One region of the Neorhizobium sp. DAR64860/K0K1 genome, then DNA from elsewhere that is predicted to be linked to it. Evidence: riboswitches for the same ligand, from Rfam matches in the RefSeq annotation. Region 1 holds a riboswitch; the other holds the start of a gene.

Region 1 (3,203 bases):
TGTCCACGGAGCGTTTTTTTATTGGCTGAGACTGATCTTAGTACTGCGCAGTCGGGGACGAAGAGCCCTGCTGGTTGCCGTTGAGGCCGGTTGCGACGACCGACACGCGGAACTTGCCGTCGAGGTTCTTGTCGAAGATCGCGCCGACGACGATGTCGGCCTCGGCTTCGACTTCGTCACGGATGCGGCTCGCAGCTTCATCGACTTCGAACAGTGTCATGTCGGTACCGCCTGAGATCGAGATGAGCACGCCCTTGGCGCCCTTCATCGAGATGTCGTCGAGCAGCGGATTGGCGATGGCGGCTTCGGCGGCGATCAGCGCGCGGCCATCGCCGGAAGCTTCGCCGGTTCCCATCATCGCACGACCCATGCCCTTCATCACCGATTTCACGTCGGCGAAGTCGAGGTTGATCAGGCCTTCCTTGACGATCAGGTCGGTGATGCAGCTGACGCCCGAAAACAGCACGCGGTCCGCGATCATGAAGGCGTCGGCGAAGCTGGTCTTGGCGTCGGCAATGCGAAACAGGTTCTGGTTCGGAATGACGATGACCGTATCGGCGGCTTCACGCAGGGCTTCGATACCCTCGTTGGCCGTCTTCATGCGGCGGTGCCCTTCAAACGAGAAGGGTTTTGTGACGACCGCAACCGTCAGGATGCCGGCAGAGCGTGCTGCGCGTGCAATCGCGGGGGCCGCACCCGTTCCGGTGCCGCCGCCCATGCCGGCGGTGACGAAACACATGTGCGAGCCGGCGAGATGATCCATGATCTCGTCGATCGATTCTTCGGCCGCCGCGCGGCCGATATCCGGCAGCGAGCCAGCACCGAGACCTTCGGTCACCTGCGCACCCAGCTGGATTCGGCGCGACGCCTTGGATGTTGCCAGAACCTGGGCATCCGTATTGGCGGCGATGAATTCCACGCCGTGGAGATTTTCCGTGATCATGTTGTTGATCGCGTTACCGCCACCGCCTCCGACACCGATCACGGTTATCTGCGGTTTCAATTCGGTCAAGCCGCTCTTAATATCCGTCATCTTCGTCTCCTTCAGCTCCTTCCGGTCGTCCCATACCAGAAGGACGGCGAATCGCCCCGCAGGCTATCTGTCCGCAAGGTCATAGACCAGAGCGCTGTCAGGCCAAAGAGGCAGGAGTAGGGTGAGGGCGATGTCATCGCAATTTAATGTACAGCATCCCTGAATTGAGCGCCTCACGAAGGTCGCGACCAATCCAAAATAGACCGTTGCGTAAATTGGTATGTTATACTATTACACTCGGCAACGGCAGAGATCGCACCGGGATCGCTCTGGACAAGCACCGGCGTGTTCCCTATCAGTTGGGGCGCTACGGTTCTGCAATCGCAGATGAAAAGGGAATGCGGTGAGGCTTTCGGGCCAAGTCCGCGACTGCCCTCGCAACTGTAAGCGGCGAGCCAGCCATCGATACCACTGATCATCCGATCGGGAAGGCGATGGAAGGCGTTCGAGCCGCAAGTCAGGAGACCTGCCGTGGCATGGACAACCAACACCGGACGAGGGGTTCCGGCAGGGAGATGATTATGACGCAAGCAATGCGCTCGTGCGCCATTTTGACGTCGAGCCGCGATGCGGCTTCAGGTCGTCCTGCCCTTTTTTCCGATCATTAAAGGACAGGACATGAAATCAGGGCTTATCGCCGCCTTAGTTGCGGCACTTCCCACATTCGCCTTTGCCGCACCGACCAGCTACCCGCTGACGATCGAGAATTGCGGTCGCTCCGTCACGTTCGAGAACGCGCCCCAGAAGATCGTTTCGATCGGTCAGGGCATGACCGAAGTGCTTTATTCGCTCGGGTTGGCCGACAAGGTGGCGGGCACTGCCGTCTGGGTCGGGCCGGTGCTTTCGCCCTATGCAGAGGTGGATGCGAAGATCAAACGGCTTGCCGACAACGACCCGAGCTTTGAATCGGTCGTCGGTCTCGAACCGGATCTGGTTGCTGCCGAGTTCGAGTGGCATGTCGGGCCGATGGGGTCCGTCGGCAAGCGCGAGCAGTTTTCCGATCTCGGCATCAACACCTATGTCTCGCCCGCCGATTGCGTCGCCAAGACCAATGTCGATGGCGGGGACGGCGTTCGCAACGAACTGTTCAAGATGGACCTGATCTACCGCGAGATTACCGAGCTCTCGAAGATCTTCGACGTCGAGGACAAGGGCACGGCCCTGATCGCAGACCTGAAACAGCGCGAAGCAGCAGCCGTCGCATCGATCAAGGGCGTTGAGCTAAAGAACCTGCCGATCGTCTTCTGGTATTCCAGCAAAGAGACCAAGGGCGACGCCTTTATCGCGGGCAAGAACAGCGCACCGGCTTATATCCTTGAGACGATCGGCGCCCGCAATGTGGTGACGACGGAAGAAGAATGGCCGCTGGTCGGCTGGGAAACGATTGCTGAGGCCAACCCCTCCGTCATCGTCGTAGCCACCATGGACCGTCGCCGCTATGCCGCGGATGATCCTGCCGTGAAGATCAAGTTCCTCGAGACTGATCCCGTCGTCAGCCAGCTGGATGCGGTGAGAAAGAAGCGTTTCGTGATGATGGACGCCCAGTCGATGAACCCGACGATCCGCACGATCGAGGGCATCGAGACGCTCGCCCGGGGCATCCAGTCCTTCGGCCTTGCGAATTAGGGTGCGGCGGGAGATGATATCTTTCCCTGTTTCCGCCATCGTCGATGAGGCGAATTTGCCCGACCTGCCCAGGCGCCCCAAGTGACGCGATCCCGTATCGGACGTTGGGCGCTAGGTGCCGCAGGCGTGTTCCTGGTGCTCTTAGCGCTCCTCGTCGCCATCGTTGCCGGGGTGGCGATCGGTGAGATGACCATTCCCATGGAGACGACGATTGCGGCGGTGACGAACCGGCTCGGCTTTACGGCCGTGGCCTTGCCGCGCATCCAGGAAGCGGTGATCTGGGATTATCGCCTGTCGCGGTCGCTGGTCGCGGCATTCTGCGGCGCCGGACTGGCGCTATCGGGGGCGATTCTGCAGTCTCTGCTGCGGAACTCGCTGGCCGAACCCTATGTTCTCGGCATTTCGGCTGGAGCCTCGACCGGTGCGGTCAGCGTCATGCTGCTCGGGTTCGGGGCGGGCGCGATCTCGCTTTCGGCCGGTGCCTTTGCCGGCGCGCTGATAGCCTTTGTCTTCGTGGTGATGTTGTCGAGCGGACGGCAGACGG
Region 2 (3,203 bases), 840 kb from region 1:
TCATGTCGGCGCAGGCGATCTGGTCCTCGAACACTTCCTCGACCGGGTCGTCGTGGTCGATCGAGCTGTCCTCGATGCGCTGGGCTTCCAACGCTTCGTGATCGTCGGCAACGCGACCTTGTGCAAGCGCCAGACCGTCCACCACGGCAATGACGGCATCCACGGTGACGCGGGCCTTCACATCCGGCCACTGGAAGGCCTGGACGAGCGGCTTCGGCAGGGCAAGGCCGGAGGTTTCGATCAGGATATGGTCGACGCGCGGTTCGCGGGCCAGGATCTGGTCGATCGCCGGAACGAAATCGTCGGCGACGGTGCAGCAGATGCAGCCGTTGGCAAGCTCGATAATGTTATCGTCAGGGCAGCTTTCGATGCCGCAGCTCTTCAACACGTCGCCATCGATGCCGACATCGCCGAACTCGTTGACGATGATCGCGAGCCGCTTGCCCTTGAGGTTTTCGATCAGGTGACGGATCAGCGTTGTCTTGCCGGCACCGAGAAACCCGGTGATCACGGTGCAGGGAACGCGGTCGAATGAAACGCTCATGAAGGCAGGTCCTCGTGGTGCTGGAATGGGGGAATGCGGGCCGTCATGCCCTTGCCGCGAAGGCAGGTGGGTCGGCCGCGAAGGGGAAGTAGGCCGCGCTCGTCGTCAGCCAGCATCATCGCGCCGATCACGATGTCCTCGACCGTGTCGAGCGACAGATGACCAAAGACATAGGACCAGCCGGAGCGATGGTTGAAGGCAGCACTTGGGCCTTTTTCGCAGTTGGCAAGGCAGGTTACGGGTTTGACGGAAAGCGGCTTGCCGACGGCAGCTTTGCGGAGGGCGTCCATCAGGCCGATGCCCGGGCGCGCCTGGCTATCGGATGCCTCGCGACAATTGGTGCAGACGAAAATCGTCACATCCGGCTCGCCGGCAAGGCCGTCTGCGGACGCGTCGCGCTCGTCTTTTCGTTCGTCAATCGCCATCGTGTCGCACTACCGCCCAAGTCAATAACATCGGGGTGCACGACAGGAAGGCAAGCCTATCCTGCAGAGTGAAAGAAGCGTTACCGGAGCACCCCGCCCGGAAAGGCATGTTTTCGAACGGCAGGTCTCCTGGCTCGCGGGTCGTCACCATCCGCCTGCCTTCCCGGATTTCTCCAGTGGCTCTCGTGGCAGGATGGCTCGCCGCTTACAGTTGCGGGGGCAGCCGCGGCATTGAACCATGGGATCTCAAAGACGATCCCGGGCTCGCACCGCATTCTCTCTTAGCCCCTACCGTTGCCGGCAAGGGACCGTATCGCAGTCACCTAAGCCTTGTCGCAGGGCAGTGTCAATGTCGCAAAGGCGATTGCCCGTATGGGGAAACCGTCTATAGTGATCACGTCTTTGGTGCCCGAGAGGGCTCATCGAAGGGAATGCGGTGCGACGACATCTTGGCGTCAAACCCGCGGCTGCCCCCGCAACTGTAAGCGGAAAGTCTCTGCTCAACATGCCACTGGAGACATCCGGGAAGGCGGGTCAGAGGCGTTCGATCCGCGAGCCAGGAGACCTGCCGGAGACGATAGGCACAGTGAAAGCCCTCGGGTGGAGGGCAGAAAGACGACGTCCATGGTTACGAACTCTGCTGCCGGTGCAGCCAGCGTTTCCGCATCGAAAATCATTCCTCTTGGCATGACGGCCATACTCGGCCTGTTCATCGTCGGCTTTGTCGGCTTTTCGCATATCGAGGCCGTGCATAACGCAGCCCACGATACGCGCCACTCGCTGGCCTTTCCCTGCCACTAAGAGGAATTTCCCCAATGTCGCTGTTTCGTAACATCGTCCTCACGGCGGTGATCGCAGGGCTTTTGTCCGGGATCCTGATGACCGTGATGCAGAGCTTTTCGGTCGTGCCGCTTATCATCGCGGCAGAGACGTATGAACATGCCGGCAGCAACGGTGCCGGACATAGCCATGCTGCCGCTCCAACCGCCAGCGTTCCAGCACCAACTGCCGCTCAGCATAATCATGCCGAAGAGGCATGGGCGCCGGCTGACGGGATCGAGCGCTTTGCCTACACGGCTGCGGCCAATGCGCTTTCTGCCATCGGTTTTGCGCTGGTTGCCATCGCCATTGCCGAAGCACTCGGCGGGTTTGGCGGATGGCGCGGCGGGTTGATGTTCGGCATTGCCGGCTTCCTCACCGTCAGTCTCGCACCCGGCCTCGGCCTGCCGCCGGAACTTCCCGGGATGCCTGTCGCCGAACTCGGACCGCGGCAGATCTGGTGGATCGCGACGGCCGTCTGCACCGCCCTGGCCCTCGGCCTGCTTGCCTATACCCGTTCCGCTCTTCTTGCGGCTCTGGCGGTCGTCCTGCTGGTTGCTCCGCACATCATCGGCGCACCGCTGCCGCCGACCCATGAAACCGCGGTGCCGATGGAACTGCATGCGCGGTTCGTCAACGCCGTCTACGCGACGAACCTCGTCTTCTGGGCCGTTCTCGGCGCGCTTTCCGGCGTCATCCGCGAGCGTTTCCGTGCCGGTGAGGAAATCTCGACCACGTCCAAGGAGCTTTCAGTCCGTTGAAGGAAATCGATCAGACCACCGAGCAGCGCCACCGCGCCAAGATGGAAAACCGCAAGGCGGTTCAGGATGCCGAAGTCGCGGAGAAGACCGTCGAGAAGGGGCTCCTCATGGTTCATACCGGCTCCGGCAAGGGCAAGTCTACGGCGGCCTTCGGGCTGGCCTTGCGGACGCTCGGCCACAACCGCCGCGTCGGCATCGTGCAGTTCATCAAGGGCGCATGGTCAACCGGCGAGCAGCCGGCGCTTGCTGTGTTCGGTGACCGCATTGCCTGGCACACGATGGGCGAGGGCTTTACCTGGGAAACCCAGGATCTCAAACGCGACATCGCCGCTGCCGAGAAGGCCTGGGGCATGGCACTCGAACTGATGGCGGATGAAACGATCGGCCTCGTCATTCTCGACGAACTCAATATCGCGTTGCGTTACGATTATCTCGATCTCGAAACGGTCGTTGCCCAGTTACAGGCGCGCCGGGCGGATCTGCACGTGGTCGTCACCGGCCGTAATGCAAAACCGGCTCTGATCGAGGCGGCGGATCTGGTGACCGAGATGACGCTCGTCAAGCATCACTTCAAGGCCGGCGTCAAAGCCCAGGCCGGCATCGAGTTCTGACGGGTGGTGGCGCGCGCTCTCATGTTTCAGGGGACAGGCTCGG

Evidence for each region. Region 1 has a riboswitch for cobalamin ahead of ACQY1J_RS08530 (ABC transporter substrate-binding protein). Riboswitches for the same ligand answer to the same signal wherever they lie in the genome.
Region 2: it holds a riboswitch for cobalamin, as region 1 does, so the genes downstream of both, ACQY1J_RS21445 (CbtB domain-containing protein) here and ACQY1J_RS08530 (ABC transporter substrate-binding protein) in region 1, are expected to answer to the same signal.

What each region holds. Positions count from the first base shown of each region.
Region 1 is NZ_CP191459.1:813,473-816,675, forward strand. Features, by position in the region: gene ftsZ (cell division protein FtsZ) at 38-1,033, opposite strand; cobalamin riboswitch at 1,327-1,521, shown strand; gene ACQY1J_RS08530 (ABC transporter substrate-binding protein) at 1,652-2,659, shown strand; gene ACQY1J_RS08535 (FecCD family ABC transporter permease) at 2,741-3,203, shown strand, end outside.
Region 2 is NZ_CP191459.1:3,482,526-3,485,728, forward strand. Features, by position in the region: gene cobW (cobalamin biosynthesis protein CobW) at 1-544, opposite strand, end outside; gene ACQY1J_RS21440 (DUF1636 family protein) at 541-969, opposite strand; cobalamin riboswitch at 1,072-1,298, opposite strand; cobalamin riboswitch at 1,356-1,556, shown strand; gene ACQY1J_RS21445 (CbtB domain-containing protein) at 1,594-1,770, shown strand; gene ACQY1J_RS21450 (CbtA family protein) at 1,785-2,549, shown strand; gene cobO (cob(I)yrinic acid a,c-diamide adenosyltransferase) at 2,546-3,160, shown strand; gene ACQY1J_RS21460 (cobyric acid synthase) at 3,164-3,203, shown strand, end outside.